DNA from 3 places in the Sphingomonas sp. 67-41 genome. Region 3 is predicted to be linked to each of the others. Evidence: predicted binding sites of a transcription regulator. Region 3 holds the regulator's gene; each other region holds the start of a gene.
The links. Region 3 encodes LexA, which represses DNA repair genes until DNA is damaged. Its sites were predicted from a motif close to GTTCCNCNCTTGTTCT; they were not measured.
Positions count from the first base shown of each region.

Region 1 (9,552 bases), on a different contig from region 3:
CGGGCCGTCGGGCAACAGGCTGGCCGCTCCTTCGCTCAGCACCGGCGGATAGAGCCCGGCCTTTCCATCGGGCAGGTACAGCGTCGCGCCGCGCCGCCACGCCTCGCGGTCGATCGGGTCGTCATCGTCGACGAACCAGGCGACATCGGCGATCGCATAGCGCAACAGCAGGTCGCCGCCGCTGGCCTCGATCGCAAAGGCCTGGTCAAGGTCGGTCGAGCTTGCCGGATCGAGCGTGACCAGGGGAAGTCCGGTCCGATCGACATGCCCTGCCGGCGTGCGCGACGCCGCGGCCTCGGCGGCGGCGATCACGTCCGGAGGAAAGGCGTGCGGAACGTGGAACTGGTCGCGGATGGCGGCAAGGCCGCCAGCCAGCACGCGATCGGGATCGAATACCGCCTTCATCGCCGGCGACTATAGCGCCCGCGACGGATCGGGAAACCGGCATCGCGGGATATCCGCGCCCCTCCGCAGGCGCGGGGGAATGGCGAAGGTCGCGCATGCAAGGAATCGCGCGCTCCGCCCGAACGCGAAAGACCCGGCGCGGGGCAACGCGCCGGGTCTTCCCATGGGTCTCAGCCCGTGACCGCCGCCGCACGCATCACGCGCGGGCGCGGCCTGTATGGATCAAAGGTCGTCGTCGCCGTCATCGGCGTCGGGCCCGGTCATCAGGCCTTCGGCAACCTTTTCGGTACGCGCCCGGATCGCGGCCTCGAGGCGCTCGCGCAATTCGCCATTCTCCTTGAGGAAGTTCTTGGCGTTCTCGCGTCCCTGGCCGATGCGAACGCTGTCGTACGAGAACCAGGCGCCCGACTTCTCGACCAGCCCCGCCTTGACGCCGAGATCGAGGATCTCGCCGATCTTGGAGATGCCTTCGCCGTACATGATGTCGAACTCGACCTGCTTGAACGGGGGCGCCACCTTGTTCTTCACCACCTTCACGCGCGTGGTGTTGCCGATGATGTCCTCGCGGTCCTTGATCTGGCCGGTGCGGCGGATGTCGAGGCGGACCGAGGCGTAGAATTTCAGCGCATTGCCGCCCGTCGTGGTCTCCGGATTGCCGTACATCACGCCGATCTTCATGCGCAGCTGGTTGATGAAGATCACCATGCAGCGCGAGCGGCTGATCGAGCCGGTCAACTTGCGCAGCGACTGCGACATCAGCCGCGCCTGAAGCCCGACATGGCTGTCGCCCATCTCGCCCTCGATCTCGGCGCGCGGCACCAGCGCGGCGACCGAATCGACCACCAGCACGTCGATCGCGTTCGAGCGGACCAGCGTATCGGTGATTTCGAGCGCCTGCTCGCCGGTATCGGGCTGCGAGACGATCAGTTCGTCGATATTGACGCCCAGCTTCTTGGCATAGACCGGATCCAGCGCATGCTCCGCATCGACGAACGCCGCGACGCCGCCATTCTTCTGCGCTTCGGCGATCACGTGCAGCGCCAGCGTGGTCTTGCCCGAGCTTTCCGGCCCATAGACTTCGATCACGCGGCCGCGGGGCAATCCGCCCACGCCGAGCGCAATGTCGAGCCCGAGCGACCCGGTCGAGATCGCCTCGACCTGCATCGCCTCCTTGGAGCCGAGCTTCATCGCCGACCCCTTGCCGAATGCGCGGTCGATCTGTGCGAGGGCGGCGTCGAGCGCCTTCTGCTTGTCCGAAGAAATCGCCATGTTGCCGTCAATCACCTTGAGCGAAGCTGCCATTGGAAGTCCCCGTCGCTAGAAGGTTTGGCTTGCGCCTTCAACCTGTGTTGGAGGCCGTGTATCGCGTTTGTTCTCCAAGAACAAGAGCGGAACGGGATTTTTTGTTCCATAATCGTTCCACCTCCCCGCAAGGCCGCGATTGCCCTTCCGTCTCGTGCCCGCTAGCCGGGCGGAATGACCCGCATCGTCGGCCATGTCCGTGCGCTCAACCGCTTTCCAGTCAAGTCGATGGCCGGGGAACGGCTCGACGTGGCGGAACTCGACTGGCAGGGAATCGAGGGCGACCGGCAATATGCGTTCGTCCGCGCGGCCAACGGCACGCGCTTCCCCTGGCTCACCGCGCGCGAAGTGCCGGCAATGGTCCTCCACCGGGCTCGCTTCGACGACCCGGCACGGCCCAAGACCAGCGCGGTGACGGTCGAGACGCCCGACGGCACGACGGTCCCGCTCCGCGATCCGCTGCTCAAGGCGCAGCTGGAAGCCGCCGCGGGCGAACCCGCCGCATTGATCCAGGTAGCGCGGGGCATCTATGATTCGATGCCGGTCTCGATCCAGACCAGCGCCGGCCATGCCGCGCTGGAGGCGGCGCATGGCGACGCGCTCGACATCATGCGCTTCCGGATCAACGTGATCGTGGAGAGCGATGTGCCCGCCGCCGAATGGCGGGGCCGGCGATTGGCGTTCGGCGACGAGGAACACGGCGCGGTGGTGCAATGCGCCGATCCGATCGCGCGCTGCGTGATCGTGACGATCGATCCGGAGACCGGTGCGAAGGCGCCGCGCGTGCTGCGCACCGTCGCACAGGACTTCGGCAACAGATACGGCATCTATGCCGGGCCGGCGCGGCCGGGGCTGATCCGGCTCGGGGACCCCGTGCGCCTGATCGACTAGGTCCGCGCTACGGTGCGGCAAAGAAGGAAAGGGAAAGCCTGCGCTCAGTCCGCCGCGACGAGGCTGTCGAGCACCTTTTCGACGCTGTCCATCGTGAACGGCTTGGAGAGCACGGGACGGTCGCGATAGGCTTCCGCGATCATGTCCCCCGCCCCACCGGTGGCGAGCACGAAGGGGATGCCCCGCGCAGCCAGCGCATCGGCGATCGGCCAGCTGGTTTCGCCGCCGCGCAGGTTCACGTCCATGATGGCCGCGTCGATGCCGCCGGCCTCGACCAGTTCGAGGGCCGAGGCGACGCTGTCCACCGTGCCGGCGACGAGGCGATCGAGCGCATCGAGAAAGTCCTCGAGCATCATCGCAATGAGCGGCTCGTCTTCAACGATCAGGATTTTCTGGGGCCCCGGCATGGCCGCTCCCATCGCAGGAAAATCACGATACGCCAAGTATTTATTTGGGTGAAAGCACATCGCGCGCGGCTTCGGCAAGTTGCTGCACCGAAAAGGGCTTCGGCAGGAAGGCGACTTGCTCCAGATCAATCGACTTGCGCAGCTGTTCTTCGGCGTAGCCCGACATGAACAGGATCGGCAGATCGGGATATTTGGCGCGGATCCGGCGCGCCATCGTCGGGCCGTCCATCACCGGCATGACCACATCGGAGATGAGCAGGTCGGGCCGGTCGATCGTCTCGATCAGCTCCAGAGCCGCCTCGCCATTGTCGGCGGTGACCACGGTATAGCCCTGGCGGGCGAGCGCGCGCTCGGCGATGGCGCGGACCATGTCCTCGTCCTCGACCACCAGGATCGTGCCGGTGCCCCAGGTATCGGCGGGCTTCTCCTTGGGCCCGGGCAGCTTGGCGACGACCGGCGCCTCGGTCGCGGCGTGGACCGGCAGGTAGATGGTGAACTCCGCCCCGCCGCCGGGCACGTTCTCGGCGAAGATGAATCCGCCCGATTGCTTGATGATGCCATAGACGGTGGAAAGGCCCAGGCCGGTACCCTTGCCCACTTCCTTGGTGGTGAAGAACGGCTCCCAGATCTTGGCGAGGATCTCGCTCGGGATGCCGGTGCCGGTATCGGCGATGCGCAGCGCGGTATAGTCGCCGACCGGCAGCACGTCGTCGTCCATCCGGCGCACATCGGCGGCCGGCACCGCCATCGTCTCGATGGTGAGCGTGCCGCCGCCATTGGGATTCTGCGAAAGCATCGCGTCGCGCGCATTGACCGCGAGATTGACCACCACCTGCTCGAGCTGGCCCGGGTCGGCGCGTACCGGGCCCAGGTTGCGGCCATGCTTGACTTCGAGCCGCACGGTCTCGCCGAGCAGCCGCTTCAACAGGTTCGAGACTTCGGAGATGACGTCGGGCAGCTGGAGCAATTGCGGGCGCAGCGTCTGCTGGCGCGAGAAGGCGAGCAGTTGGCGGGTCAGCGAGGCGGCACGGTTCGAATTGGCGCGTATCTGCTGGATGTCGTCATAGTCGCTATCGCCAGGCGAATGGCGCATCAGCATCAAATCGCAATGCCCGATGATCGCGGTCAGGATATTGTTGAAATCATGCGCGACGCCGCCCGCGAGCTGCCCCACCGCCTGCATCTTGGTAGCCTGTGCGACCTGGCGCTTGAGCTTTGATTCCTCGCCCGAATCCTTGAGGCTGATCAGCACGGCGGCTTCGCCCAGCCCGCGCGCGCCGGCGATTCCGATCGAGACCGGCTCCTCGGGCGCATCGGCCATGCGCACGGTCATCTCGGCCGATTGCGGCGCCCCGCCGGCAAAGCGGCGGACGGCGTCGGCGAGCGCGGCCTTGTCCTCGCGCACCACCAGGTCGCCCGGATAGAGCGGCGGCGCCGCGGCATTGACGCGGGTGGCCCGAACGAACGCATCGTTCATGCTGGCGAAGCGGCCGTCGCGATCGACCAGGGCAAGTCCGAGCGGCAGCAGCGCGATCAGCGAGCGGACATGCGCGCCGGCGCTGGCGCCGATCGCCGGCGTCGGCAGATTGCCCTGCTCCTCGTCGAGCAGCGCCACGAGCAGCGGCGCCTCCTCGCCGTCGAGGAAGGGGATCTGCAGCACGCGGAGCGGATTGCCCTCCAGCCCCTCGCGCTCGAAACGGACCAGCCCCATGGAATCGGTGATCAGGAAGCGGGCGAAGTCGCGCCCCTCGGCGGCGGCGTCCGGGCTGCCCATGGCGCGCAGGCGGAACACGCGGTTGGCACTGCGCACCCGGCCCTCGGGCGACACCATCGCGGCCATGATGCCGGCCGAGCCCAGCCGGTCGCCGGTATGGCCGTCGATCAGCGCCTGGACCTGGCTGGCGAGGTCGAGCGCCTGCACGCCAATGAAGCGCCAGACGAGCGATTCCTCGCCCACCCGCTGGACGCGGGCCGATACGGGAGCGCCGAACACCTGAATGCCGTCTTCGCGCGCCTCGCCGTCGCGCCAGGCAGTTCGCGCCGCAGTGCCGAGCGCGGCGACGGCGGCGTCGCTGATCGGGAGATTGGGCGGTGTCGGCCAGCCGGCGAACAATGCCTCGAAGCGGCTGTTGGCGCAGACCAGGCGTCCGGCACGGTCGGTGACCGCCAGCGCGTCGTCGCTGGCCGCAGCGAGCGCCTGGGCGACCGACCAGTCGACCGGGGCCTCGCCGGCGATATCCGCATGGAAGAGCTTGCGCGCGCCCCAGAGCCCGCCTGCGGCAAGCAGCCCCGCCGCGACGAAGCCGACCGCGACCGCGCGGTCGTTCAAGGTGAGCAGGATCACCGCGCCCGCGAGGAACCCGGCCAGGATCGCCGCCGCGAAGGGCAGCCAGCGGCGGGACGTCGAAATGGGGCTATGGGCGGGCAACGTGGCCATGCGCCACCGATGTTCGGTCGCAGGGCGTGGGTCAAGCGAATCTCCCTCTCCCCGAACGGGGGAGAGGGAGAAATCGGATCACCAGATCTGGACGCGCTTGTCGGGCGTCAGGAACAGCTTGGTTGCCGGATCGGGGTTGTAGGCCCCGTACCAGGGATCGAGGTTGCGCACGACCCAGGCACGCTGCTGCGAAGGCGAGTGCGGATCGGTAAGCAGGCGCTGGCGCAGATTCGCCTCGCGATAGTTGCGGCGCCACACCTGGGCCCAGCCCTGGTAGAAGCGCTGGTCGCCGGTGGTGCCGTCGAGCACCGGCGCCGCCTGGCCGTTCAGCGAAGCCTTGTACGCGTCATAGGCGACGGTAAGGCCGGCCAGGTCGGCCACATTCTCGCCGAGCGTCAGCGCGCCCTTCACATGCATGCCGGGCAGCGGCTCATACTGGTCGTACTGGGCGACCAGCGCGTCGGTGCGCGCCTTGAACGCCTTGACGTCCGCCGGAGTCCACCAGTCGGTCAGGCGGCCTTCCTTGTCGTACTTGGCGCCCTGGTCGTCGAAATGGTGGCTCAGCTCATGGCCGATCACCGCGCCGATGCCGCCATAATTGACTGCCGGATCGGCGTTGGGGTCGAAGAAGGGCGGCTGCAGGATCGCGGCGGGGAAGACGATCTCGACCATGCCGAAATTGGCATAGGCGTTGATCGTCATCGGCGTCATGCCCCATTCCCAGCGGCGGATCGGCTGGCCGAGCTTGGAGACATTGTCGTCATACTGCCAGTTGTTGGCGCGCACATTGTTGCCGAATGCGTCGCCGGGCGTGATCGTCAGCGCCGAATAGTCCTGCCAATGATCCGGATAGCCGATCTTCGGCTTGAAGGCGGCGAGCTTCTCATGCGCCTTCACCTTGGTCTCGGGCGCCATCCATTCCAGCTTGTCGATCCGGCGGTCCATCGCCGCGATCACGTTCTTCACCAGCTGGTCGGCAGCCGCCTTGGTCTCGGGCGGGAAATATTTGGCGACATAGACCTGGCTGACGTCGTCGGAGAGCGCGCCGGTGGTGAAGTCCACCGCGCGCTTCCAGCGCTCCTCCTGCTCCGGCGTGCCCGACAGGGTGGTGCCGTAAAAGGCGAACTGCTCCTTGTCGAAAGCGCTCGGCAGCACATCGGCGAAATTATCGAGCGTGCGGACCAGCAGCTGGTCCTTCAGCACCGCCAGCGGCGCCTGCTGGATCAGGCGGGCGATGCCCGTAACCGCGCTGGGCTGGCCGACGATCACATTTTCCACCGGCGTCTTGCCGGCGGCGAAAAAGGCCTTGAAGTCGAAGCCCGGCGCCGACTTCTGCAGCTGGGCGACCGTCATCTTGTTATAGGTCTTGGTCGCGTCGCGGCTCTCGACGCGAGTCCACTGCACCCCGGCGATCTTCGTCTCGAAATCGACGATCGCCTGGGCGCGTGCCGCGGCGTTGGGTTCGCCGGCGAGCGTCAGCACGTTGGCAAGATGCTTGAGATAGGCCGCCTTGGTCTCGACGAACTTGGCGTCCTTCGAGAGGTAATAGTCGCGGTCGGGCATGCCCAGCCCGGCCTGGTAGAGGCTCAGCGCATAGACTTCCGGCTCCTTGTCGTCCTGGCCGACATAGGTGGCGAAGGGCACGCCCACGCCGCTGCGGCGCGCGGCGGCAGCGAGCGCGGGATAGCCGGCCTTGGAGGTCAGCGCCTTGATCTGGTCGAGCCACGGCTTGGCCGGCGCCAGGCCCTTGCCGTCGATCGCCGCGGTGTCGAGATAAGTGGCATAGGCAGTGCCGATCTTCGAGTTCGGATCGGCCTTCGCCGCATCGAGAATCTCGTGCGTCTGCTTCTTGGCGTTGTCGTCCAGGATGTTGAACGAACCATAGTTCGACTTGTCGGCCGGGATCGGCGTGTTCTTCGCCCAGGCGCCATTGGCATAGTTGTAGAAATCGTCGCCCGGCTTGATCGCGGGGTCCATGCCGGCGGTGTCGAAGCCATAGGTGCCGTAGACCGGCTTGGGCTTTTCGGGCTGCGGCGCCGGATCGGGCTCGGTGACGGGCGCGGCCTCGACCGGCACGGCCGGCAGCGGGGCATTGTGCGCGCAGCCGGCAAGCAGCACGGGCGCGGCGAGGAAACTGGTGGTGAGGAGCGACAGGCGCATGGGAACCCCCGATGGTTGATCGGGCTGTCTTAGACCGTCGATGGGCTCCGTCAATCGGGCGAACGTAACATTATTACGCCGTGATAACGGGTCCTCCGCCGCGCGCGGCCCGGGCATCGGCGCGCCGCTTCCATTTGCGGGCGATCCACAGGCGCCACGCCAGCGCGGTGCCGAAATAGCCGACCAGGGCAAGCGCGCCGGTGATGGTGACCAGGCCGGTGAGCGTCGCCGGGCCGGCCTGGTGGACCAGCCAGTCGCTCCAGCTCCGCTCGATCACCTGCGCCTTCTCGATCGCCGCGCCGGGGCCGATCATCCAGCTGCCCAGCCAATAGGCCGCCACCCAGAGCGGCGGCGTCGTGAAGGGATTGGTGATGAAGGTGGTCGCGGCGGCCGCCGGGATATTGGCGCGCAGCGGGAGCGCGAGCACGGCCGAGGCGGGAATCTGCCCCATCGGCACCAACACGCCGGTCACCACGCCCAGCGCCACGCCGCGCGGCACCGAGCGGCGCGTGAATCGCCAAAGCGAGCTGTGCATCACCCGGTTCGCGACCGGGCGGAGCCAGCGATTGCTCTCGACCGATTCGCGGCTGGGCGTCGCCTTGTCGAGCCAGCGGCGGAAACGCGACTTGCCCGAAGCGGGCGCGGGATCAACCACGGTCGCGGAGCAGTCGCCCCTGCTCCCGCTTCCAGTCCCGCTCCTTGATCGAGTCGCGCTTGTCATGCGTCTTCTTGCCCTTCGCCAGCGCCAGCTCGACCTTCGCGCGGCCTCGCCCGTTGAAATAGATGGACAGCGGCACGAGGGTCATCCCTTCGCGCGCCACCGCACCATGGAGCTTGTTTATCTCCCGCTCATGAAGGAGCAATTTACGGGGGCGCTTGGGTTCGTGGTTGAACCGATTGCCGTGGCTGAACTCGGGGATGTTCGAATTGACCAGCCAGACGCCGCCGTCGTTCACTTCGGCATAGGCCTCGGCGATCGAGCCCTCGCCGAAGCGCAGCGACTTCACCTCGGTGCCGGTGAGCGCGATGCCGGCCTCATAGGTCTGCTCGATGAAATAATCGAACCGCGCGCGCCGGTTCTCGGCGACGGTCTTCACTTTCTCTTGGGCGGGACGCGGACGGGCCATAAGGCGATGCGATGTAGGCGCGGATTGGCGGAAGCGCCAGCCCGGCGGTTTCGCGGGCCCCGAACGAGCCTGAACGAGGGCGTGCGGGAAATGCGACGAACCGAACCCGCAATGCCGCTATTCGCTCGCCACCGCAGAAAAAACCATGTAACTACAAAATATTGGCGCCCGACACCCCGAGCAAGGCGCGAACCGACAGCAACTGGAAAGCTGCCGCTTGAAGCCGGAGCTTCCCCATGTCATCGCAGAACGACCGAGAATATCTCGAATACCGCCAGCGCCTGAGCGCGGAGAAGGCGCGCACCACCGTCGATCCCGGCGTCGCCCGCGTCCATGATGCGTTCGCAAGGGCCTATGCCCGGCGCCTGCACCAGCAAGTGTCGACCCTGACGGAATAACCCGCCCGGAGCGAAACGGCGGAGGAATGGACAGGCCCCCGCCCCTGTTCCATAGCTGTTCCGATGTCCGCAGTCCTCAACATCCAGCGCTCGATCACCGGCCAGCCCTGGCACTGGCGCGGGCTCGCCGCCGATTCGCGCGGCGGGCTGGTGCCGGACGACCTGGTGACGCAATTGCTGATCGCCCGCGGCGTGGCGCGCGAGGAACTCGACATGCACAAGGCGCCCAGCATCCGCGCCTTCATGCCCGACCCCTCGATCTTCCGCGACATGGACAAGGCCGCCGCGCGGCTCGCCGATGCTGTCGAGCAGCGCGAACAGGTTGCGATCTTCGGCGATTACGACGTGGATGGCGCTACTTCCGCGGCATTGCTCATATTGCTTCTGCGGGATTTGGGCCTCGAGGCGCGCCCCTATATTCCCGA
Region 1 is NZ_MKWJ01000004.1:244,068-253,619, reverse strand. Features, by position in the region: gene BGP17_RS02910 (RNB domain-containing ribonuclease) at 1-405, opposite strand, end outside; gene recA (recombinase RecA) at 628-1,707, opposite strand; gene BGP17_RS02900 (MOSC domain-containing protein) at 1,882-2,598, shown strand; gene BGP17_RS02895 (response regulator) at 2,643-3,005, opposite strand; gene BGP17_RS02890 (hybrid sensor histidine kinase/response regulator) at 3,046-5,442, opposite strand; gene BGP17_RS02885 (M13 family metallopeptidase) at 5,521-7,602, opposite strand; gene BGP17_RS02880 (DUF2062 domain-containing protein) at 7,676-8,257, opposite strand; gene smpB (SsrA-binding protein SmpB) at 8,250-8,729, opposite strand; gene BGP17_RS02870 (hypothetical protein) at 8,966-9,127, shown strand; gene recJ (single-stranded-DNA-specific exonuclease RecJ) at 9,191-9,552, shown strand, end outside.
Region 1: recA (recombinase RecA) is a predicted target of LexA. The motif match lies at 1,785-1,800, and genes of this name have one in related genera.

Region 2 (9,552 bases), on a different contig from region 3:
GCGGATGGCGGGCCCGGCACGCCGGTGGGCGAAGGCGGCGTCGGCTATTCGTGCATCGCCGAGATCCGGACGATCGAGACGATCCGCGGCGGCGCACCGGTCACGCCCTTCCTCAAGGCCGGCGACACGGTGCGCATCTGGGCCGAGGACGACCGGCACCACCCGATCTTCGGCGTGATCGAGCAGACCGTCGGGGGATAGGTTGCGAACCCGGCCCGGCCTCCCGATCTCCGTGTCATGACGATGGAGAACGGCTATTCGGTGTTCGAGACCGCCGCGGGTTTCGCCGCGATCGGCTGGAACGCCAGGGGCATCCGCAGCTTCCGACTGCCCCCGGGCACGGCGCGGGAGGCGGAGCGTTCGCTGCTGCGCCGCCTGCCGGATGCGAAGGCAGTGCCGCCGCCGCCGCAGGTGCAGGCTGTGATCGATGATGCGCGGCGCTATTTCGCCGGGGAGCGCGTCGACTTTGCGGGCGTGGCCGTCGATCTCGGGCGGCAGGAGCCCTTTTTCGACCGCGTCTATGCCCATGTGCGCCAGCTCGGCTGGGGCGAGACGGCGACCTATGGCGCGATCGCCAGGGCGCTCGACGCGGGGCCGGAATTCGCGCGCGACGTCGGCCAGGCAATGGCGGCCAATCCGGTGCCGTTGATCATTCCCTGCCACCGCGTGACGGCCGCGAACGGGCGCATCGGCGGCTTCTCCGCGCCTGGCGGGTCGCTGTCCAAGGCGCACATGCTCGCCCTCGAGGGCGTCGAGGTGCAGGACGGCATCGTCACCCGCGACATGCCGCAGCTGGGCCTGGGCTTCTAGAAGCCGAACGATCCCTGCCGGTCGATCAGCGGCCAGCGGCCCAGCTCGATATGCTGGTGCGCGCCCAGGATCGAGTGGATCAGCACGAAATCGGTCGCATCCCAGCCGATCGGCTCGATCCGCTGCGTGAAGGGGCGGCCCTTGCGATAGAGCAAGGTGACGTGCGGGTGGAACTCCCAGCCCCGGCGGAGCAGCGTGGCGGCGGCCAGGCCGCGCTGCAGCTGGCGGCCCAGCTCGGCGAGCGCGTCGATCTTGCGGGCGGGCCGCAATGCGATCGAGTCGCCGCCCGCCGAGACGCGGTCGAGCATGACCGGCACCGGCGCCGCCGCGACCTGCGCGCCGATCGCGATCAGCTGCTTGGCCTCGGCATAGGGGCGGTGGTCGAAATCCTCGGTGATGCCGAGGGTCATGTGCAGCCGGTCATTCCCTACCAGGGCATCGGCCAGCCCGAGCCGGTCGCGCTGGACGCCGATCAGGTTGCGGGCCAGCGGTGCCGGGCGCAGCGCGTAGAACAGGCGGTGTCCGTGGATCGGCATCAGTGAAAGTCCCGCGAGCGCACTGGAATCAGGTCCGGCGCCTTGAGGCTGCGGCGCGGCGGCCCGCTGTCGGCGGGGCGCTGGCGGGGCGCGGGCCGGTCGCGCGGGTCGATCTCGCCGCCATGCGTCGCCCCGTCGCCGGGCATGGTCGCGCGAGGCAGGTCGAGTTCGCCGACTTCGCGCAGCCATGGCGTGAGGTCGGTGATCCGTTCGGCGACGAGATGGATGACGATGCCTTCGCGCTGCACCCGGCCGGCGATCGCCAGCATCGTCGCCGACATCACGGTGCGGCGATCGGCTTCGAACCGGTCTGCCCAGAGCACGGCATTGGCGATGCCGGTCTCGTCCTCCAGCGTGACGAACACCACGCCCTTGGCGCTGCCCGGCCGCTGGCGGACGAGGATCAGGCCGGCGACCTCCACCCGCTGCCCGTCCTTCATGTCCAGCAGGTCCGCGCAGCGTGCGATCCGCCGGGCCGCGAGCCGCGCGCGCAGGAAGGAGAGGGGGTGGGCGCGCAGCGACAGCTGGGTGGCGCGATAATCCTCCACCACTTCGCGCCCCTCGGTGAGCGGCAGCAGCGCCACCTGCGGCTCGATGATCTCGGCCATGCTCGCATCCATGCGGGCATCGGCGGCGGCGAACAGGTCGAGCGGCGCCTGTCCCAATCCCCGGATCGCCCAGAGCGCCTGGCGCCGGTCCAGGCCGAGCGCCCGGAAGGCATCGGCGCGCGCCAGCCGTTCGAGCGCGGCGGGTTTCACGCGGGCACGGCGCCAGACGTCCTCGATCGAAGCGAAGGGGGCCTGTGCGCGCGCCTTCAATATGGCCTCGGCGTCTTCCTGGGACAGCCCCTGCACGATCCGCATGCCGAGCCGGATCGGCTGCAGGCCCGCCCAGTCCGCTTCGGTGCCGCAGAAGCGCGAATCCCGTGCACGCGGGTTCGATCCCTCGGGCACCATCCGCGTGTCCCAGTCGCTGTCGTTGATACAGACGGCGCGCGCTTCCACCCCATGCGTGCGCGCATCGCGGATCAGCTGGGCGGGCGCATAGAAGCCCATCGGCTGCGCGTTGAGCAATGCCGTGCAGAACACGTCCGGGTGATGGCATTTCATCCAGCTCGAGGCATAGGCGATCTTGGCGAAGCTGGCGGCGTGGCTCTCGGGAAAGCCGTAATTGCTGAAGCCCTTGATCTGCTCGACCATCTGCGCGGCGAAGGTCTCGCTGATCCCGTTCCTGCGCATGCCCTCGATCAGCTTGGGGCCGAACTCGCCGATATCGCCGCTCGACTTGAACGTCGCCATCGCGCGGCGCAGCCGGTCCGCCTCGCTGGCGGTGAAGCCGGCGCCGACGATCGCCACCTGCATCGCCTGTTCCTGGAACAGCGGCACGCCCAGCGTCTTCTTCAGCACCGCCTTCAGCCTGGGCGAGGGATAGTCGACCAGCTCCGGATTCTGCCGGCGCTTCAGATAGGGGTGGACCATGTTGCCCTGGATCGGCCCGGGCCGGACGATCGCGACCTGGATCGCGATGTCGTAGAAATTCACGGGCTTCATCCGCGGCAGCATCGACATCTGCGCGCGGCTCTCGATCTGGAACACGCCCAGCGTATCCGCCTGCCGGATCATCTCGAAGGTCGGCGCGTCCTCGCCCTGCATCAGCGGCGCGGCGAGGGTGAGATGGATGCGCTTGTGCGCGGCCAGCAGGTCGAAGGCGCGGCGCATGCAGCCGAGCATGCCGAGGCCGAGGATGTCGACCTTCATGAAGCCCAGTTCCTCGATATCGAGCTTCTCCCATTCGACGACATGGCGATCGATCATCGCGGCGGGTTCCACCGGGATCAGGTCGTGCAGCCGGTCGCGGGTGAGCACGAAGCCGCCGGGATGCTGGGAGAGGTGGCGCGGCGTGTCGACCAGCTGGCGCGCGAGCTCCAGGGTCAGCGCCAGCCGCGGATCGTTGCGGTCGAGGTTGAGCGTATCGGCATGGCGGTCGTCGACGTCGTTCGACCAGCCCCAGACCTGGGAGGAGAGCGCCGCGGTCATGTCCTCGGGCAGGCCCATCGCCTTGCCGACCTCGCGCAAGGCGCTGCGCGCGCGGAAGCGGATCACCACCGCGGTGAGCGCGGCATGATCGCGGCCATAGGTGTCGTAGATCCACTGGATCACTTCCTCGCGCCGCTCATGCTCGAAATCGACGTCGATGTCGGGCGGCTCCTTGCGCTCGGTCGAGATGAAGCGTTCGAACAGCAGCTGGTGTTCGATCGGATCGATCGACGTGATGCCCAGCGCGAAGCAGATCACCGAATTGGCAGCGCTTCCCCGCCCCTGGCAGAGGATCTGCTGGCTCAGCGCGAACTGGACGATCGAATTGACCGTGAGGAAATAGGGCGCGTAGCCCATCTGCTCGACCAGGCCGAGTTCATGGGCGAGCAGGTCCCGGTGCGCCTGCGAGGGCTTGCCGGCGAATTTCTGCCTGAGCCCGCTCCAGGCGAGCGCGGCGAGCGCCTCCTGCGCGCTACGGCCATGGATGACCTCTTCCTCGGGATATTGGTGCCTGAGGTCGCGAAGGGTGAAGGTGCAGCGCTCGGCGATCGCCTCGGAGGCGGCGAGCGCCTGCGGATAGTCGCGGAAGCGGCGCGCCATTTCCTCCGGCGACTTCAAGTGCCGGTCGGCGCTGCGTTCGCGGCGGAAGCCGAGTTCGTCGATCGTGCATTTCTCGCGGATCGCCGTGACCACGTCCTGCAGCATGCGCCGGTCGGGCGTGTCGTAGAGCACGTCGCCGGTGGCGAGCGGCGTGAGGCCGAAGCGGCGGGCGGCGAGGTTCAGTTCGTGCAGCCGCATCGCGTCGCCCGGGCGGCGATGCTGCGTGAGGCAGACATGGCCGCGCTCCCCGAACAGGTCCGCAATCCATCGGAGGGCCTGGGGGTCGCCGCGATCGGCGAGGCCGGGCACCAGCGCGCCGACCATCCCCTGCGCCGCCTCGGCCAGGTCCTCCCAATGGAGGAAGCATTGCCCCTTCTCGCCCTTCTGCGCGTCCGCCCGCGACTTGCCGAGGGTGAGCAGCCGGGTGAGCCGCGACCAGGCGGCACTGTCTTCGGGCCAGACCAGCACCGAACTGCCATCGGCCAGGTCGAGCCGGCAGCCGGCGATCATCCGGATCGGCACGCCGAGATCGCTGAACTGCTCTGCCGCGACCAGCGACCGCACCACCCCGCCCACCGAATTGCGATCGACGATGCCGAGCGCGGGCAGGCCGAGCAGCGCGCCCGTGCGGAACAGGTCCTCGGGCGAGGAGGCGCCGCGCAGGAACGAGAAATGCGTGGTCACCTGGAGTTCGGAATAGGTCATCCGAACACCCCGTGGAGATACCAGCTGAGATTGCCGGTCACCGCGCGCTCGCCATCGCCCGAGCGGAACAGCCAGTAGCGGCGGCCCGTCTCGTCCTCGACGCGGAAATAGTCGCGCACGCTCATCCGCTCGGCATCGCGCTTCCACCATTCGCCCTGGATGCGCTCGGGCCCGTCGGCATGGATCACCTGATGGGCGCGCCCGCGCCAGGTGAAGCGGCGCGGGGCATGGTCGGGCAGCTCGGCCATGACGTGATCGAGTCGCTCGGGCCGGGCGAGCAGCCGCGCCGGGCGCGGCCAGCCCGGGTGCCAGGGCGGCAAGGGCGGGTTGCGATCGAGCTGGCGGACATCGTCGAGCTTCGCGCGCAGCGCTCCGCGCGCGGGCGGATCGAGCACCGGCGCGCGCATTAGGGATCGCTCGGGCACGTCGCTTTCCACCGGCCGCATCCGCCACATGGCCGCCGGGCCGATCCGCGTCGCCAGCGTGTCCACCAGCGTGGCGAGGTCGGGCGCGGCTTCCTCGTCCAGCCGCTCGATCGCCGGCTCGGGCCCGAGCATGGCGGCGCGGCGGACATGGAGGGTAATCGCATCGATGCCGTAACCCGGCTCGACATCCTGGATTCGGCGCTTGAGCAGGCGGAGCAGATGGGCGCCGTTGCGATTGGGGCGGGCAAGGCCGATGCGGATGCGCTGCGGCACGCCGTCGACGCGTTCGGCGATGCACTCGAGCGCCTGCACGCCCAGCCCCTCGGCCTCGAGCGCGGCGGCGAGGCGCGGCGTGAGCACGCCCAGCCAATGCTCGATCGCCTCGGCGGTGGCGATCGGCTCGGCGAAGCGCTGGCGGACGGCGATCGCCTCGGGCGGGATCACTGGGGCGAGCGGTTCGGCGACGCGGCCCAGCGCCTGGTCGAGCCGCAGCACCGTAGCGGCGCCGAAGCGGCGGACGAGCGGCGCGCGGGGCAGGGCGGCGAGCTGGCCGATCCGGTCGACGCCCAGGCGCCTGAGCAGTTCCACTGCCGCCGCGTCGATGCGCAGCGCCGGGGTGGGGAGGTCGTCGAGCGCGCGGGCCTGCTCGCCGGGCGGGCAGATGCAGTTGCCCTGGAACCGCGCGAGCGCCCAGGCGGCGCCGGGGGTGTCGGCGATGGCGATGCGGGCGGCGAAGCCGGCGCGCGCGAGCAGCGTCACGATGCGCCGCGCCATCCCTTCCTCGCCGCCGAACAGATGCGCGGTGCCGGAAAGGTCGAGCATCAGTCCCTCCGTTCCGGACACCGCCACCACCGGCGACCAGCGCCGCGCGGCAAGGATCGCCAGGCTCCCGAGCGATGCGAGATCGCCCTCCGGATCGGCCGGGCGGATGTCGAGCCCCGGCACCTGCGCACGTGCCTGGGTGACTGCCATGCCGGGCCTCAGCCCCAGCGCCTGGGCGGCGGGGCAGGCGGCGGCGATCTCGATACGGCTGCCGTTGCGGAGGGAAGTGACGAGGGGCTTTAATTCCTCCCCGGAACGGGGAGGGGGACCAAGGCGCGAAGCGGCTTGGTGGAGGGGGGCTTCCACCGGCGACAGCATTTGAGGAGAACCCCCTCCACCACCGCCTGAGGCGGTGGTTCCCCTCCCCGTTCCGGGGAGGAGTTGAGGTTCATCCACCTGCGCCCATCTGGCGCCCGGCCGCCAATGCCCCTCGTGCTGCGCGGGCTTGCGGAGCGGGGCTTGCGGAGCGGGGAGCGCGCGCGCGTCAGGCCGCGCGCCGGCGCGCCGTTCCGCCCGCCACAGCCTTTCGATCGGCCACAGGGGAAGGAAGAGCGCAGCGACCCGTTGCATCGCATGCCTCCACTATCGTCTCGAAACCCTCGCCCCCCTTTTGCCGCGCCAGCTCCAGCCGCCAGCGCGGCCGCCCGACGCCCGCCACCGGCAGCGGCGCCGAAGGGGCGCAGGTCACGCGCCAGCGCGTCACCGCCGCCGAAGGCATGCCGATCGGGTCGCTCCCCTCGCGCGCGGCGCGCTTCAGCAGCAGCGCGATCGTCCGCCCGCCTTCGGCCGCCAGCTGGAGCCGGCGCGTCGCGGTCATGTCCGCGCGCCTGGCCTCGCCGATCACCGCGCCCAGTCCGCGGTGGCGCAGCCCTTCCTCCATGATCGCCAGCAGTTCGGCATCGTCCTTCGCCTCGGCATAGATCAGGCGCTTGGGATCGAGCCCCGACTGGGCGAGGCCGGGCGCGAACAGGTCGCGCCGCCGCACCACCCAGAGCACCGGGCCCCAGGCGCGCGCCGCGATTCCGGCGAGGAACAGGGTGGCCGCGCAATCATCGGCCATGTCGCTCGTGCCCGCCGCCACTTCGTGCAGGGCGTCGAGCCTGAAGCCGCCATCGGCGAGGCGCGAATCGATTGCCTCGATGCCGAAGGGCAGCGAAGGCCGCCGGCGGAATCCACCGGTCTCGAGACCGCGCAGCGTGTCGCGCAATTGCTTCAGGACGGCAGGATCGGCCATAGGGCGCACGACTCGGAGAACAGGATGTTCCTATTCTGTTCCTTATTGCCGACGAGTCAATTGCCATTCCGCGGCACCTCCCTAAGCTCGGTTCGATTCACCGATTCCAGGGAGCCTTCGGAACTTGATCCGCAACCTCAGCCGCCGCCAGGCGCTTCTCGGCACCAGCGCCTTGCTCGCAACGCCTTTCATGGGGAGCCTGATGGCCAAAGCCGCCGACATCGTGGACGCCGCGCCTCTGCTCAAGCCCTGGCCGGGCGGCTATGGCGGCGTGCCTCCCTGGGACAAGTTCAAGGTGGAGATGTTTCCTGCCGCCTTCGAAGCGGCGATCGCCGAACAGCGCCGGGAGATTCATGCGATCCGCGACGCGCGCACCGCCCCCACCTTCCACAGCGTGATCGAGCCGATGCAGAAGGCGGGCGACACGATGGACCGTGTCGAATCGGCCTGGGGCGTCTATGAGAGCAACCTGGCCGACAAGCAGGTCCAGGCGATCGATCGCGAATGGAGCCCCAGGCTCACCAGGGCGAATGACGAGCTGTTCCTCGATCCTTTGCTCTTCGCGCGGGTAAAGGGCGCGTACGAGACGCGCGCCGGCCAGAAGCTCGATGCGCAGCAGCTGCGCCTGCTCGAGCGCAGCTATCGCGGCTTCGTCCGCCGCGGCGCCGCCCTTTCCGATGCCGATCGCGCCGAGGTCAGCCGGCTCAACCAGGCGCTCGCCTCGGCCTTTTCCGATTTCAGCCGCCATCTGCTGGCGGACGAGGAGACCTGGATCGTCCTCGATTCCGAAGCCCAGCTCGCCGGGCTGCCGGACAGCTTCAAGGCCTCGCTCGCCAGCGCCGCCGCCGATCGCGGGCTGGCCGGCAAATGGGCGGTGGTCAACACCCGCTCCTCGGTCGCGCCCTTCCTCACCTATTCGACCGACCGGGGGCTGCGCGAGAAGGTGTGGCGCGCCTTCGTCTCGCGCGGCGACAATGGCAATGCGAACGACAACAAGGCGGGCATCGCCGAGATACTGAAGCTCCGCCAGCAGCGCGCCAGGCTGCTCGGTTTCAGGAACCATGCCTATTACCGCATGGACGACACCATGGCCGAGACCCCGGCCAATGCGATGAAGCTGATGATGGCGGTATGGCCCGCCGCCCGCGCCCGCGTCACGCAGGAAGTCGCCGACATGCAGGCGCTCGCCGATCGGGAAGGGGCGAAGATCGCCATCGAGCCCTGGGACTATCGCTTCTATGCCGAGAAGGTCCGCAAGGCGAAGTACGACCTGGATGAGAGCGAGGTGAAGCCGTATCTCGAGCTCGGCAACATCCTCCAGGGCGCCTTCTACGCTGCCGGCCGGCTCTACGATCTCGGCTTCCGGGAAGTGAAGGACGTGCCGGTCTTCGATCCCGCCGTGCGGACCTTCGAAGTGACCGATACGCGCACTGGCAAGAACATCGGCATCTTCTATTTCGACGGCTATGCCCGGTCGGGCAAGCGCTCGGGCGCCTGGGCGACGCGCTATCGCGGCCAGCAGAAGTTCGGCGGCGTGCGCAACACGCTGGCTTCGAACAACAATAATTTCGTCAAGGGCGGCGCCGGCGAGCCGACGCTGATCAGCCTCGACGATGCGACGACGCTGTTCCACGAATTCGGCCATGCGATCCACAGCCTGCTCCAGAACGTCACCTATCCGGGGCTGGCCGGCACGCCGCGCGACTTCGTCGAATATCCCAGCCAGGTGAACGAGAACTGGCTGCTCACCCGCGACGTGCTGGATAAATACGCGAAGCACTACAAGACCGGCGCGCCGATGCCGCAGGCGCTGGTCGACAAGATCGAGAAGTCGTCGACTTTCAACCAGGGCTTCGACACGGTCGAATATCTCGCCTGCGCGATCCTCGACATGCAGCTGCACGACCGCGAAGTGCCGGTGACCGACATCGCCGCGTTCGAGAAGGAAGCGCTGGCGGCACTCGGCATGCCGAAGGAGATCGTGCTGCGCCACCGCATGCCGCAGTTCGGCCACCTCTTCTCGTCCGACGCCTATTCGGCCGGCTATTATTCCTATCTCTGGTCCGAGACGATGGACGCGGACACCTGGGCGGCGTTCCAGGAGGCGGGCAATGTCTGGGACAAGGCCACGGCCGACCGTTTCCGCGCGACTTTGCTTTCCACCGGCAACGAGACCGACCGCAAGCTCGCCTATCGCGCGTTCCGGGGAAGGGATCCGGACGTGTCGGCGCTGTTCAGGCGGCGCGGGTTCCCGGTCGCATGAAGGCTGCGCTCGCCATCGCCCTGATGCTCCTCGCGCCCGGTATTGCCTGGGCGCAGGACGCGCCAGTGCCCAAAACCCACTATCTTCCGCCGGATTTCGCGCCGAACAAAGACGGGTTCCT
Region 2 is NZ_MKWJ01000022.1:711,863-721,414, forward strand. Features, by position in the region: gene BGP17_RS14365 (fumarylacetoacetate hydrolase family protein) at 1-201, shown strand, start outside; gene BGP17_RS14370 (methylated-DNA--[protein]-cysteine S-methyltransferase) at 238-810, shown strand; gene BGP17_RS14375 (2'-5' RNA ligase family protein) at 807-1,346, opposite strand; gene BGP17_RS14380 (error-prone DNA polymerase) at 1,346-4,687, opposite strand; gene BGP17_RS14385 (DUF6504 family protein) at 4,684-6,138, opposite strand; gene BGP17_RS14390 (ImuA family protein) at 6,419-7,168, opposite strand; gene BGP17_RS14395 (M3 family metallopeptidase) at 7,293-9,431, shown strand; gene BGP17_RS14400 (hypothetical protein) at 9,428-9,552, shown strand, end outside.
Region 2: BGP17_RS14390 (ImuA family protein) is a predicted target of LexA. The motif match lies at 7,195-7,210, and genes of this name have one in related genera.

Region 3 (9,552 bases):
ACGTAATCGCGCTGCACGGGGCCGGTGTAGAGCTGGCGCGGACGGCCGATCTTCTGCTCGGGATCCGAGATCATTTCGTTCCACTGCGCCACCCAGCCCACGGTGCGGGCCAGCGCGAACAGCGCGGTGAACATGGTGGTCGGGAAGCCGATCGCCGAGAGGATCACGCCCGAATAGAAGTCCACGTTCGGGAACAGCTTCTTCTCGATGAAATAGGGGTCGTTGAGCGCCATTTCCTCGAGCTGCAGCGCCACTTCGAACACCGGGTCGTTGACCTTGAGCGCGTCGAACACCTCGCGCACCGTCTTCTGCATCACGGTCGCGCGGGGATCGTAGTTCTTGTAGACGCGGTGGCCGAAGCCCATCAGGCGGAACGGGTCGTTCTTGTCCTTGGCGCGGGCGATATATTCGGGAATGCGCTCCGGACGGCCGATCTCGCGCAGCATGTTGAGCGCCGCCTCGTTGGCGCCGCCATGCGCCGGGCCCCACAGACAGGCGATGCCCGCCGCGATGCAGGCGAAGGGATTGGCGCCCGACGAACCGGCGAGGCGCACGGTCGAGGTCGAGGCGTTCTGCTCATGGTCGGCATGGAGGATGAAGATGCGGTCCAGCGCCTTCTCGACGACCGGGTTCACTTCATAGGGCTCCGCCGGCACGCCGAAGGTCATGCGCAGGAAATTGCCGGTGTAGCTCAGGTCGTTCTGCGGATAGAGGAACGGCTGGCCGACGCTGTACTTGTAGGCCATCGCCGCGATCGTCGGCATCTTCGCGATCAGCCGGTGCGACGCGATCATCCGCTGCTGCGGATCGGTGATGTCGGTTGAATCGTGATAGAAGGCCGAAAGCGCGCCGACCACGCCGCACATCACCGCCATCGGGTGCGCGTCGCGGCGGAAACCGCGATAGAAGGTCGCCAGCTGCTCGTGCAGCATCGTGTGGCGGGTGATCGTGTGGCTGAACTTGTCGAGCTCGTCCTGCGAGGGCAGCTCGCCGTTCAGCAGGAGGTAGCTGACCTCCATGAAGCTCGAATGCTCGGCGAGCTGGCCGATCGGATAGCCGCGATGGAGCAGCACGCCCTCGTCGCCGTCGATATAGGTCAGGCCCGATTCGCACGACGCGGTCGACGTGAAGCCGGGGTCGTAGGTGAACATGCCGGTCTGGCCATAGAGCTTGCGGATGTCGATGACGTCCGGTCCGACGCTGCCCGACAGGACCGGATACTCGACATCCTTCCCCGGAACCTGCAGCTTCGCGGTATCGCTCATAAACGTCGTCCTATCTTTGGGCCGGGCCTGGAATCAGGCCGGCACGGTCATCTGATCAGCGATGCGGGCCAGGCTCTCCTCGCGCCCCAGCAGAGCCAGGACGTCGAAGATGCCCGGGGACGTCCGGCGCCCGGTGAGCGCCGCGCGCAAAGGCTGCGCGGCCGCACCGAGCTTGACACCCGCATCTTCCGCAACGGTGCGTACCGCCGCTTCGAGCGCTTCCGTATCCCAGCTTTCCACGCCGTCAAGCGCGGCGTGCAGCTGGGCCAGCAGCGCCCGCGCGTCGCCCTCTAGCAGAGCCTGGGCACCGTCGTCCAATTCCAGTGGGCGGGTGCGAAACAGGAAGGCCGCTCCGTCCGCCAATTCGAGGAGATTCGCGGCGCGCGGCTTCAGTGCGGCCATGCTGCGGCGCAGAAGATCCCGCTGCGATTCCGAAAGTTCGAAACCGATTCGCGCGGCTACCAGATCGGCGAGGCGATCATCGTCCGTGGCGCGGATATAGTGGCCGTTGAGATTCTCGAGCTTCTTGAGGTCGAAGCGGGAGGGCGACTTGCCGACGCCGGACAGCTCGAACCATGCGATCGCCTGTTCGCGGCTGATGATCTCGTCGTCGCCATGCCCCCAGCCGAGCCGGAGCAGATAGTTGGACAGCGCCTCGGGCAGGATGCCGAGTTGGTCGCGATATTCGTCGACCGCGACGGCATTCTTGCGCTTCGACATCTTGGTGCCGTCGGGATTGAAGATCAGCGGGATGTGCGCGTACTGGGGCTCTTCCCAGCCTCCCTCGATCGCCTGCATGGCGCGATAGATCGGCAGCTGGCGGAACGCGTTGTTGAGGTGATCGTCGCCGCGGATCACATGCGTCACGCCCATGTCGTGATCGTCGACCACCACTGCGAGCATATAGGTCGGCGTGCCGTCCGAACGGAGCAGGACGAGATCGTCCAGCTCGCTGTTGTTGACGGTGACCGGGCCCTGGACATGATCCTCGATCGTCACCGCGCCTTCTCGCGGCGCCTTCAGGCGGATGACATAGGGCGCGTTGCCGCCCTCGGCGGGGTCGCGGTCGCGCCAGCGGCCGTCATAGCGCAGGGGCTGCTTGTTCGCCTTCTGCTCGGCGCGCATCGCCTCCAGCTCCTCGGCGGTGGCGAAGCACTTATAGGCATGGCCATGTGCGAGCATCGTGCGCGCGACTTCGGCGTGCCGCTCGGCACGGGCGAACTGATAGACTTCGTCGCCGTCCCAATCGAGGCCCAGCCAGCGCATCCCGTCGAGGATCGCGGCAATCGCCGGCTCGGTCGAGCGCGCGCGATCGGTATCCTCGATGCGCAGCAGGAACTTGCCGCCATGATGGCGGGCGAACAGCAGGTTGAACAGCGCGGTGCGCGCGCCGCCGATGTGGAGAAAACCCGTAGGCGACGGCGCGAACCGCGTGACGACCCGTTTCGCACCCGTATCAGATGTTGCGCCCAACCGCGCTTGCTCCCAGACTAGATTTCCGATGGCCCATTCAGCCGCCGCAGGCGCCCCTAGCACGGGGTTTTCCCACCTTCAAATGGGGGGTGCGGCACTGTTCCGCCAGACCGGGGAGGCAGTCGAGCGCTGGCTCGAGGCGGAACGGGCGCAGTTGCCGCTCTGGCTGCCCGTGGCGCTGGGCGGCGGGATCACCGCCTGGTTCCTGCTCTCCGACGCGACGCGCTGGATCGCGTTCCTGCTTGCAGCGGGCGCGGTGGCGCTGCTGGGGCTGGTGCTGCCCGGGCGGCTGGGGCGGGTGCTGCTGCTCGGCGGGCTTGCCCTGGCAGCTGGGTGCGCGCTGATCTGGTGGCGGGCGGAACATGTCGCGGCGCCCGTGCTGGCGCGGCCGGCAGTGGTGGAGATGACCGGCCGCGTGGCGGCCGTCGAGCCGCTGCCGGCGCGCGCGCTGGTGCGGGTGACGCTGTTGCCGGGCCGGCGCGACCTGCCGCCGCGGGTGCGCGTGAACCTGGCGGCGAAGGACGTGCCCGAAGGCGTGGCGCGCGGCGCGACGGTGCGGCTGCGGGCCCGGCTGATGCCGCCCGCGGGCGCGTCGGTGCCGGGCGGTTACGACTTCGCCCGCGCGGCATGGTTCAACGGCCTGGGGGCGACGGGCAAGGGCTTTGCCCCGGTGGACGTGGTGGCGCCCGCCGAAGCATCGGGCGCGGACCTGCGCGCCGCGCTCTCGGCGCATATCCAGTCGCGTATTCCCGGCAGCGGCGGCGGCATCGCTTCCGCGCTCGCCACGGGGGACGAAGGCGCGATCGCCGAAGCCGATGTCGAGGCGATGCAGCGCTCGGGCCTTGCGCACCTTCTCTCGGTGAGCGGGCTGCACGTGACGGCGGTGACCGCGGCGGCGATGCTGCTGGTGCTCAAGCTGCTCGCCCTGAGCCCGACGCTGGCGCTGCGCTGGCGGCTGCCGCTGGTCGCGGCCGGGGCGGGGGCGCTGGCCGCGATCGGCTATACCTGGCTCACCGGCGCCGAAGTGCCGACGATCCGCTCCTGTGTCGCCGCGCTGCTCGTGCTGCTGGCGCTCAGCCTGGGACGCGAGGCGATCACGCTGCGGCTCGTCGCGGCAGGCGCGCTGCTCGTGCTGCTGCTCTGGCCCGAGGCGCTGGCGGGGGCCAGCTTCCAGCTGAGCTTTGCGGCGGTGACGGCGATCGTCGCGTTGCACGAGAGCCCGCGCATGCATCGCTGGTTCGGCAAGCGCGAGGAGGGTCGGGGCGCGGCGCTGCTGCGCGGTGCCGGCTCGCTGTTGCTCACCGGGGTGGTGGTCGAACTGGCACTGATGCCGATCGGGCTGTTCCACTTTCACCAGGCCGGCCTCTATGGCGCGCTCGCCAACATCGTCGCCATCCCGCTCACGACCTTCGTGATCATGCCGCTCGAGGCGCTGGCATTGCTGCTCGACCTGATCGGGCTCGGCGATCCCGCCTGGTGGCTCACCGCGCGGACGCTCGACCTGCTGCTCTGGCTGGCCCGGACCGCCGCTTCGGCGCCGGGCGCGGTGGCGGCGCTGCCGGCAATGCCGCACGGCGCCTTCGCGCTGGCGATGGCAGGCAGCCTGTGGCTGGCCCTGTGGCGTACCCGCGTGCGCTGGGTGGGCGCGGTGCCGCTGGCGATCGGGCTGGCCTGGATGCTCGCCACGCCCGCGCCCGATCTGATCGTCACCGGGGACGGGCGGCATCTCGCGATTCGCATGCCCGATGGCAGCATGGCCCTGCTGCGCGACCGGGCGGGGGACTATACCCGGGACATGCTGGCGGAGACGGGCGGTTCCGATGCCGAGCCGGTTGCGCTCGCCGACCAGCCGGGCGCGCGATGCAGCCTGGACCTCTGCATGATCGAGCATCGGGCTGGCGGCCGCGCCTGGCGCGTGGCGGCGACGCGGAGCGGCTATGCGCTGCCCTGGGCCGAGTTCATCGCCCTGTGTCGCAGCGTCGACGTGATGATCAGCGACCGGCGCCTGCCGCCCGGCTGCATGCCGCGCTGGCTCAAGCTCGACCGGCCGGCGCTGGCGAAGACCGGCGGGGTGGCGATCGCCTTTGCCAGCGGGCGGGTGACGATGGTGCGCGGGGCGGGGCGGCACCCCTGGCTCGATCCGTCCAGGGTACAGCCGGCCCGCACTCCCATTGCCGGGGCGCGAAATCCCTAGCTTTCAGCCGGGCCGGGCGCTCAATATTTGCGAAGCAGCCCGGCAAGGCGGCCCTGCACGCGGACCTGGTCGGGACGGTAGCGCTGGGGATTGTAATCGCGATTGGCCGGATCGAGGCGGATCATCGCGCCTTCCTTGCGGAAATATTTCAGCGTCGCTTCATTCTCGTCGATCAGCGCCACCACGATTTCGCCGTCCCGGGCAATCTCGGTGCGGCGGATCAGGGCATAGTCGCCGTCGAGAATGCCGGCCTCGACCATCGAATCGCCCGCCACTTCGAGCGCATAATGCTCGCCCGCGCCGAGCAGCGCGGCGGGAACGGGCAGCATGGCCGAATCCTGCAGCGCCTCGATCGGCGTGCCGGCGGCGATGCGGCCGTGCAGGGGAATCTCGACCACGTCATTGGCGGGAGCCGGGAGTGTCGACGGCGCGGAAGTTGCGGAAGTCGAGGCCATGGGAGACGCGGTTTTCGTTCCCGAAGCCTTCTTGGTCTCGCCCCGTTCCGGCATGCGCAGTACTTCGAGCGCGCGGGCACGATTGGGCAGGCGGCGAATGAACTCGCGCTCCTCCAGTGCCGAGATCAGCCGATGGACACCCGACTTCGACTTGAGGTCGAGCGCTTCCTTCATTTCCTCGAACGAAGGTGACACGCCAGTCTCGGCAAGCCGATCGGCAATGAAGCAGATGAGCTCGTGCTGCTTGCGCGTGAGCATCCAGTTTCTCCCGGTCTGGAACAGACTGGGAACGTTTTTGCAATGTTCCGCTTGCTTGTCAAGCGATGTCGAGGATTTCCGCCGAGTCGCCGGTTTTCGCCTCAGGAGCGCCCGCCGGGCGGACGATCAGGCAGGTGGCGCGCGCCAGCGTGCGCAGCATCGAGGAATCCTGGATCGTCGCGGCGCGGGCATGGCCGTCGATCAGCTCGGCGCGGAGATAATCGGCGCGGGGGCCGGTGGCGGGCAAGGGCTCGCCCAGGGTAACGGTGCGGGTGCGCGGCAGCGGATCGGCGGCACCGGCGAGACGCGCGACCAGCGGACGGACGAAGAGGGTCGCGGTGACGAAGGCAGAGACGGGATTGCCGGGCAGGCCGAGCACCGCCGCATCGCCCAGCCGACCGGCCATCATCGGCTTGCCGGGCCGCAGCGCGATCTTCCAGAAATCGATCGCTGCGCCGGCGGCCTCCAGCGCGGGGCGGACAAGGTCGTGATCGCCGACCGAGGCGCCGCCGGTGGTGACGAGCAGGTCGCAGTCGAGCGCGCGGAACGCCGCTTCGAGCACGTCCTGGCGATCGGGCAGGATGCCGAGGTCGATCAGCTCGACCGGCAGCCCGGCGAGCTGCGCCGCGAGGAGCAGGCGGTTGGTCTCGGGGATCTGGTCGGGGCCAAGCGGCGTGCCGGGAGGAGCGAGCTCGTCGCCGGTGGAAAGCAGCGCGACGCGCACCTTGCGGCGGACGGGCAGGGCGGCATGGCCCGCGATCGCGGCGAGCGCGATCCGGGCGGGCGTGATCGCTTCCCCGGCGCGGATGAGCAGGTCGCCCTGGGCGAAATCGAGCCCGCGCGGACGGACGCTGCTGCCCGGATGCGGCGGGCCTTCGCCGGCGAGCGCGAGGCGGCTGCCGTCGCGGGCGGCTTCCTCCTGCACCAGCACGGTGTCGGCGCCGGGCGGGAGCGGGGCGCCGGTGAAGATGCGCAGCGCCTGGCCGGGGCCGATCCCGCCGCCGAAGCCATGGCCGGCAGCGCTTTCCCCGATCACCTCCCAGGGGCCGGGCAGGTCGGCGAAGCGGATGGCATAGCCGTCCATCGAGGAGAGATCGGAGGCGGGCTGGGTGCGCAGCGCCGCCACGTCCCGGGCCGCCCATCGCCCTGCCGCCTCGGCGAGCGGGCATGTCTCCTCCGCCATCGGCATGGCGCGCGCGAGCAGGCGGCGCTGGGCTTCGGCGACGGGGAGGAAGGCGGACATGGATCCGGCCTAGGCCAGCGCCGCGCACGGCGCCAGCCTCAGGATCGGCCGGCAATCCGCCCCAGGTCGTGCTGCTTCAGCGGCAGGCGGAATTCGCACAGGAAGCGGTGGCGGTCATCGGTTTCGATCACCGAAGCCGGGCCGCCGCCGATGTTCGGCAGCGAGATCCACAGCTGGGCGCCGGTCGCAAAGGGCGCGCGCGTCTCGAACTCGACGAGCTGGGGCGTGATCGCGCGCAGCTTGACGTTCCACCAGCGCACGCCCTCGCGCACGCGTGCCGGCGCGTCGAGGCGGATCGCCTGCTTGTCCGGGATCAGCCCGGTCGGCTCGTGCATCATCGCGATCCGCGTGTGATGCGACGGAGTCTGCTGCACCTGGCGCAGCCACGGCATCAGCACCTGCCAGGGCAGGTCCTCGTCAAAGGCGACGCCGGCGAGATTGCCCTGCGACCATTTCACTGCGCCGTCGAGCGGACGCAGGCCGTCGAAGTTGATCTGCACCAGATCGCCCAGCTGGAGCGCGATATCGGTCTCGAAGCCGCAGCCGCCCTGGGAGAGGTTGCGGCTGCGCGTGAATTCGACCTGGTTGCCGCGGCGCACGCAGATCGTCTGGTGCAGCTCGACGCGAGGCACCGAGCGGCGCTCGGCGGGAAGGGCGGCGAGATTGCGGGCGAGCGTGCCGATCACGTCGATCGGCAAGTCGAACAGGAAGCCCGCCGAGCCCTGCTCGGTCCAGGCGATGCGGCCGGGCAGCGACTGGCCGTTGGCGAGTTCGAGCCGGAGCCCTTCCTCCTCCACCACCTCGTCATCGAGCTGGAGCATGGCGCCGACCGCGCTGAGCTTGCGGATCGCGCAGGCCAGGCGGCCGGTCTCGCCCGCCAGGAAGGCCGAATCGAACGCGGCATGCTCGCCGGGTTCGGCAAGAAGCTGCGTGCCCGGAGGCTCGGCCGACAGGCTGAAAATGGTGGAGGACGCAAGTCCTTGTCGCATAAATGATTTTCCCGCCCCGGCCCATGCGGATAGTGGAGCCCAGGATCTGAAGGCGGGGTTAATCCGCAGGGTTGCGGAATTCCTAATGCGCGCGCCGAACCCTCAATCCCGATCCGGCGCCCCCAACGGGAAATAGGCGCGATAGGGCCGGGCTTCCTCGACGCAGCGGGCGACCGAGGGGCGGGCGAGCAGGCGGGCGCGATAGGCGCGCAGATTGGCCAGTGCCTCGGGGATCGGGCGTACCCAATCGGCATAGAAGAGCGAGGGCGCAGCGGCGCAATCGGCAAGGGTGAAGCTGTCTCCCACCGCCCAGACGCGCCCGGCCAGATGGGCGTCGAGCCAGGCATAGACCTTGTCGAGCCGCGCCATCGCCTCGCCGAGGCCGACGGGATCGCGCCGTTCCTCGGGCAGCAGCGCGTCGAGCACCGGCCTCTGCATCGTGCCCATCACGTAATTGTCGAAGATCCGGTCGAGCATCCGGGCCTGCACGGCGATATCGGCATCGGCGGGGATCATCGGCACCGGGCCGAGGTGATGGACGTGAAGATATTCGATGATCGCAGTCGCCTCGAGCACCGTGCGGTCGCCTTCGACCAGGACCGGGAAGAGCTTGAGCGGCCAGCGCGCCTCCAACTCGGCATTGGCCTCGGCGTCCTCCAGGTTGCGGAAGGTGAAGGCGGTGCCGTTCTCGTAGAGCGGGATCAGCGCCTTCCAGGTGTAGGACGAGAAGGGGTGGCCGAAGAGCTGAAGGGTCATGGCATCCTCTGATAGTTAGGTTATTGGCTAACTATTTCGATTCGACGGCGCTGTCACGCATTTTCTCGCCCTTGCCTCGCCCTGACATCGCTTCGTCATCCCCGCCAGCGCGGGATGACGGGGTTTGCTGATTGAGACGGGATCCGCTGATCCGAGCGCGACCTCAGGCCGCCCAGTCGCCCGATTTGCCGCCCTTCTTGGAGAGCAGGCGAATCTCGCCGATCACCATCGCCCGGTCGAGCGCCTTGGCCATGTCGTAGAGCGTGAGCAGCGCAGTGGAGACGGCGGTGAGCGCTTCCATCTCGACGCCCGTCTGTCCCTCGGCGGCGGCAGTGGCGGTGACCGTCACGCCCGCCTCGTCGGGCGCTAGGTCGACTGCGACCCGGGTGAGCGGCAGGGGATGGCAGAGCGGGATCAATTCGGCAGTGCGCTTGGCGGCCATGATCCCGGCGATGCGGGCGGTGGCGAGCACGTCGCCCTTCTTCACCGCCCCGGCGCGGATCGCGGCGGCTGCCTCCGCCGACATCGCGATCCGCCCGGTGGCGACTGCCTCGCGCAGGGTGACGGCCTTGCCCGCGACATCCACCATGCGCGCCGCGCCGGTTTCGTCGAGATGGGTGAGGTCCGTCATTTCCCGTTCCCCGAGGGGAAGAGGGAAGTTGCGCGCGCCCCGCTCATCCCACCAGGGCCCGGGTTGCGGCTTCCACATCGTCCTGGCGCATCAGCGACTCGCCGATCAGGAAGCAGCGGATGCCGTGCGCGGCCATCGCGTCCAGGTCGGCGCGGCCGTTCAGCCCGCTCTCGGCGACAAAGGTGCAGTCGGCCGGCGCATGGGCGACGAGTTCGTAGGTTTTCTGGACATCGACTTCGAAGGTCTTGAGATTGCGATTGTTCACGCCGATCAATCGCGAGCGGAGCC
Region 3 is NZ_MKWJ01000011.1:59,556-69,107, forward strand. Features, by position in the region: gene BGP17_RS06030 (citrate synthase) at 1-1,265, opposite strand, end outside; gene gltX (glutamate--tRNA ligase) at 1,299-2,738, opposite strand; gene BGP17_RS06040 (ComEC/Rec2 family competence protein) at 2,821-4,932, shown strand; gene lexA (transcriptional repressor LexA) at 4,953-5,645, opposite strand; gene BGP17_RS06050 (molybdopterin molybdotransferase MoeA) at 5,704-6,888, opposite strand; gene BGP17_RS06055 (PilZ domain-containing protein) at 6,927-7,877, opposite strand; gene BGP17_RS06060 (glutathione S-transferase family protein) at 7,980-8,633, opposite strand; gene moaC (cyclic pyranopterin monophosphate synthase MoaC) at 8,797-9,264, opposite strand; gene trpC (indole-3-glycerol phosphate synthase TrpC) at 9,308-9,552, opposite strand, start outside.